2 regions of the Bacillus sp. YH3-2-B2 genome follow, and region 1 is predicted to be linked to the other one. Evidence: riboswitches for the same ligand, from Rfam matches in the RefSeq annotation. Region 1 holds a riboswitch; the other holds the start of a gene.
What was found. Region 1 has a riboswitch for S-adenosylmethionine ahead of metK (methionine adenosyltransferase). Riboswitches for the same ligand answer to the same signal wherever they lie in the genome.
Positions count from the first base shown of each region.

Region 2: another riboswitch for S-adenosylmethionine. It lies ahead of metN (methionine ABC transporter ATP-binding protein MetN); the one in region 1 lies ahead of metK (methionine adenosyltransferase).

Region 1 is NZ_JBSJQE010000008.1:23,485-26,405, reverse strand. It holds gene asnB (asparagine synthase (glutamine-hydrolyzing)) at 1-495, opposite strand, end outside; gene metK (methionine adenosyltransferase) at 639-1,841, opposite strand; SAM riboswitch class I at 2,011-2,150, opposite strand; gene pckA (phosphoenolpyruvate carboxykinase (ATP)) at 2,348-2,921, shown strand, end outside.
Region 2 is NZ_JBSJQE010000002.1:823,846-826,766, forward strand. It holds gene ACWJJX_RS09115 (YusG family protein) at 1-226, shown strand, start outside; gene ACWJJX_RS09120 (toprim domain-containing protein) at 296-661, shown strand; gene ACWJJX_RS09125 (thioredoxin family protein) at 664-984, shown strand; gene ACWJJX_RS09130 (SCP2 sterol-binding domain-containing protein) at 1,081-1,431, shown strand; SAM riboswitch class I at 1,542-1,648, shown strand; gene metN (methionine ABC transporter ATP-binding protein MetN) at 1,754-2,779, shown strand; gene ACWJJX_RS09140 (methionine ABC transporter permease) at 2,772-2,921, shown strand, end outside.

The DNA.
Region 1 (2,921 bases):
CTTTCTTTCAGATGCAAAATATACTTTGTCCCCGATGGTTGTGTAATACAGCGGTTTAATTCCGAACGGGTCTCTCGCGCCGTACATGACGCGGTCAGCCTTGTTCCAGATTAAAAACGCAAACATTCCGCGAAGCTTTGAAGCGGCTTCTTCTTTATAATGACGGTATGTCGCAAGGAGCACTTCGGTATCGGAATCTGTATTGAAAGTGTAGCCTTTCGCTTCAAGCTCTTCTCTCAATTCAATGTAGTTATAGATTTCGCCGTTAAAAATGATCCAATATTTTTCGTCTTCATATGATAAAGGCTGTCCGCCGTTTTCTACGTCAATAATACTGAGCCGTCTGAAGCCGAATCCGACGTGCTCATCATGATAATACCCATCGCTGTCAGGACCGCGGTGAACGATCATTTGGTTCATTTGTTTGATTAGCTCTTCTTGATCTGCGGTTTGAGTTAATGGATGCTTATTAAAAACACCGACAAATCCACACATAGTATAGCCTCCATAAGTGTAATTTTCTAATTGGACCCCCTTTTTATAGACGCTTTGTTACGCCATTGGTTTCACGCTATGTAAAAAATAAGCATGGCAGCATCTACAAAAAGGGAAAGCCGCTTAAGTAAGCGGCTATAAAATTATTCTCCTAGTGCTTCTTTGCGAAGCGCATCCGCCTTGTCAGTACGCTCCCAAGGAAGATCTACATCATGACGTCCGAAGTGGCCGTAAGCAGCTGTCTGCTTATAGATCGGGCGGCGCAGATCAAGCATTTTAATAATGCCGGCAGGTCTCAGGTCGAAGTTATTCCGTACGACTTCGATCAGTTTTTCTTCAGAAGCTTTTCCTGTATCAAATGTATTGATGGAAATAGAAACAGGCTGTGCCACGCCGATCGCGTATGCAAGCTGCACTTCACAAGAATCAGCAAGACCTGCTGCCACGATGTTTTTCGCTACGTATCTCGCAGCGTATGCCGCAGAACGGTCTACCTTCGTCGCATCCTTACCGGAGAATGCGCCGCCGCCGTGACGTGCATATCCGCCGTATGTGTCAACGATGATTTTACGGCCGGTAAGACCCGCATCACCTTGAGGTCCGCCGATTACGAAACGTCCCGTAGGGTTGATGAAGTATTTTGTTTCTTCATCGATCAGTTCCTCAGGCACAACAGGGTTAATGACATGCTCTTTCAGATTGCGCTGAATCTGCTCAAGCGTAATTTCCGGGTGGTGCTGAGTTGAAATGACGATCGCGTCGATGCGGACCGGCTTGTTGTTTTCATCATATTCAACGGTAACTTGCGTTTTGCCGTCAGGGCGAAGGTACGGAAGAATGTCTTCTTTGCGGACTTCGCTCAAACGGCGGGCTAATTTATGCGCCAAAGAGATCGGAAGCGGCATAAGCTCTTTCGTTTCGTTACACGCATAACCGAACATCAGGCCTTGGTCTCCCGCTCCGATTGCTTCGATTTCAGCATCGCTCATTGTGCCTTCACGCGCTTCAAGAGCCTGATCGACACCCATTGCGATATCCGCAGACTGTTCATCAATTGATGTTAAAACAGCGCAAGTCTCCGCATCAAATCCGTATTTGGCGCGTGTGTAGCCGATTTCTTTAATCGTTTCACGGACTGTTTTCGGAATGTCAACGTATGTTGATGTAGTAATCTCTCCGCTTACCAGCACAAGTCCTGTCGTTACAGATGTTTCGCAGGCCACGCGCGCGTTCGGGTCATTTTTTAAAATCTCATCTAAGATACTGTCAGAAATTTGGTCACAGATTTTGTCCGGATGACCCTCAGTAACAGATTCAGATGTAAATAGTCGACGGTTTTTACTCATTCACTTTTCCTCCTGAAAAAAGATCTTTTGCAAGACCTTCTCATATGATACGGAACTCGCTCCCTCTTAATACAATGTCATACTATATCAGAGAATGTTAATTGGCATATTTTATGAAATAAAAAAACCTTTTCCACTCGAGGAAAGGGTTTGGTCTGTGTGCCTTTCACTCTTATCGCTCAAGGAAAATATTAAACCTTGCATCAGGTTAGCACCTTGGTTTCCCACAGTGTTTTCACCTGCTTTTTTACAGAGAAACCGGTTGCTGGGCTTCATCGGGCCTGTCCCTCCGCCAGCTCGGGATAAGAGTATCCGCTCAATGAAATATCTTATCGTAAAAGGGCGGAAAGTGTCAATATGAATTAAAGCGATTGCGCGCCTTTATTTCGGGAAGCAATGGAAAAACACAAACAAAAAACCGCAAATAGTATAGACTATTTTCAGATATATGTTATACTAATTCCACATTCAGCGAAATACAAATAAACCGGCAAAGGAAGGTTTTTATGAAATTAGTTGATTTAACCGCAGATCTTCAAGCATTACTTGCAAGTCCGAATGTGCATCATAATTTATCGGCTCCAAAACTTACCGAAAAAGTAATCAGCCGAAATGAAGGAACGCTGACATCAACGGGCGCCGTACGCGCCACCACCGGCGCATATACAGGCCGGTCACCTAAAGATAAATTTATCGTCCGTGAACAAAGCACAGAAAATCAAATTGATTGGGGCGCGGTGAATCAGCCCATTTCTGAAGAGGCGTTTGAAAAGCTGTACGCCAAAGTCGTCAGCTACTTAAAACAGCGGGATGAACTGTTTGTGTTTGAAGGATTCGCGGGAGCGGATGAAAAATACAGACTGCCGATTACGGTCGTAAATGAATTTGCGTGGCACAATTTATTCGCGCGCCAGCTGTTTATCAGACCGGAAACGGATGAAAGAGACCCGCAAGCGCAGCCTTTCACCATTCTCTCAGCTCCGCATTTTAAAGCAGACCCGGAGACGGACGGCACGCATTCGGAAACATTTATCATTGTCTCTTTCGAAAAGCGCGTCATTTTAATCGGCGGCACCGAAT
Region 2 (2,921 bases), on a different contig from region 1:
TAAACAAAAGGTCGATGTGACGGAGAACGTCACGGGCCGCTTTCAAAACGGCCGGTTTTCCTTGTTTCATGAAAATGAAGCCATCGGCGAGATGACAGGCATGGACCAGTACGAGCTCAAACAGGGCTTTTCATTTGAAAATCAAAAATTTTATAAAACAGCCGATGTCATAAACGGCAGCGATCCGAAATATGTCGATTGCGATTATGAGAATGGCTGGTGTTAACAGTTGGCGGTGAATTTCACTGCCTTCTTTTTCAATCTGACGCTAAAACAATCGGCAGGTGACGCGCTTATGTACAACGGAGATGAAAAGGTCATTATCGTAGAAGGAAAATCTGATAAAATCAAAGTCAGGGAAGTGCTCATCGAACCCGCGGAAATCGTCTGTACAAACGGGACGATCGGCCAAACCGAACTGGAAGATTTGGCGGACCGCCTGTTTGACAGAGACGTCTATATTTTAACGGACGCAGATGACTCGGGAGATAAACTAAGAAAACAGCTGAAACGGGAGCTTCCCGAAGCGCGCCATATTTATATAGACAGAACATACAGGCAAGTCGAGTCGTGCCCGGGCCATCATCTCGCATCTGTGCTGATCAGAGCCGGCTTTGATGCTGACACTGTATTTTTGAAAAAGAACGACCTGAGGTGGTAATCATGAAAGAACTCCAAGAAAATGAACTCGAATCGATTCAGGATGACGTTTATCTCCTGTATTTGTACACCCCGTTTTGCGGCACATGCCAGCTGGCGTCCAAAATGCTTACTGTCGTCGAAGAAATGCTGCCCGGCGCCGCCTTCTATAAAAACAACGTGAATTATTCCCCCGCATTCGCCAAAGCCTATCAGATTGAAGGCGTTCCGTGCTTTTTGCTGTTTAAAGGCGGAGAGCTTGTTGAGAAAGGATACGCCTTCCGCTCCGTTTCCTATTTATATGAGCTGATTAAACAAAAAACATCGCAAACGTTCCCGATGTGACAATATTTACAGGAAAATGTCGTGCGGTTTATAAAGGGTTCTGTCCGTTAAAAAGAGAAAGTGTATGTATGGCCATTAAAACGGGAGGTTATACGAGTGGAGAAAATAGAAGTTTCAGAGAATGACGGACAGCATCTGTTTTTGAAACCGCTATTAAACGCCTCAACGCTGCTGATTACATTCCAAGGAGAAACAGAAGCCTTAACGGTCTCAATTAACGGACAGGGAGAAATGAGAAAAACGTCGGCTTCAAAGGAAAAATCTAATTTGACCTTTTACGGAAACCAGACGGAAATCATCCATCTCCTGCATGGTGATGTCTCTTTGCAAAAGCTTATCCAAAGCGGAAAACTCAAAGTGAAAGGATCATTCAGAGCCCTGCTGAAGCTGGAGGCCATCCTCTGGCTGACAAACGGATTTTTTCAGGCGATCAGTAAACGGCCGTAACTGCCAATCTACTATGTGACAATAGCTTCCAATATTTATTTTATTGACTTTTTATCATTCGCCGTGCTATTCTACAGTAAGAATTTCCGGACGAAAATACGATATGTTTTCTCTTATCAAGAGAGGTGGAGGGAAGTGCCCTATGAAGCCCGGCAACCATCAACAATGTTGAAATGGTGCCAATTCACTCGAAGCGGTCTGCTTTGAAAGATGAGAGAAAGGCCTTTTTCAATAAGCCTTTCTGCTCATTTTTGCAGAAAGGCTTTTCTTTTGCGGAGAAACCCGGAAGATTTCTTAGAATAGTGTAAGGCGGGTGATTGCTTTGATCCATCTTCAAAATGTTTCAAAAATTTACAAAGCGAAGCATGGGGATGTCAATGCTGTCCAAGATGTCACTCTTGATATCAAAAAGGGCGAAATATTTGGAATTATAGGATATAGCGGAGCTGGTAAAAGTTCCTTAATCCGTCTCCTGAACGGCCTTGAAAAGCCGACGTCGGGAACCGTGGAAGTCGCGGGGACGGAATTAAATAAAGTAAGCAGCCGCGGGCTGAGAAAAGCGCGCCAGGAAATCAGCATGATCTTCCAGCATTTTAACCTTCTGTGGTCGCGCACCGTCCGGGAGAACATTATGTTCCCGCTGGAAATCGCCGGCGTGAAAAAAAGCGAACGGGTCCGCCGCGCTGATGAATTGATTAAACTGGTCGGATTAGAGGGGAAAGAAAAATCTTATCCGTCGCAGCTGAGCGGCGGTCAAAAGCAGCGTGTCGGCATCGCCCGGGCGCTCGCCAATAATCCGAAAGTCCTTCTGTGCGATGAAGCGACATCAGCGCTCGATCCGCAGACGACCGATTCAATTTTGGATCTTTTATCCGATATAAATGACAGACTCGGTCTGACGATCGTGCTCATTACCCATGAAATGCACGTCATCCGAAAAATCTGCAACAGAGTCGCCGTCATGGAAAACGGGAAAGTCGTTGAAGAAGGCGAAGTACTCCAAGTTTTCAGAAACCCGCGCGAACCGATGACCAAGCGTTTCGTTCAGCAGGTGACAGAACCGGAAGAGACGAAAGAAACCATCCAGCATTTTCTGCAGGAAACAGCGACAGGGAAAACGATTCAGCTTTCATTTGTCGGGCAGGCCGCCGAGCAGCCCCTCATTACGGAAATGATCCGAAACTTTGATGTGGACGTCAATATTCTGCAGGGGAAAATTTCACAGACGAAGGACGGAGCCTACGGTTCATTATTCATTCATATTGACGGTCAGGAAAAAGAAGTAGAAAACGTGATCCGGTTCATCAAAGACAAACAGGTAGAAGCAGAGGTGATCACAAATGTTTGAAAAATGGTTCCCGAACGTTGATATAACCGAGCTGTGGACGGCCACATACGAGACCCTTTATATGACGGTTATCGCTTTAGTTTTTTCATTTATCATCGGAGCGATTCTCGGTCTTCTGCTCTTTTTAACGGGCAAGGGAAGC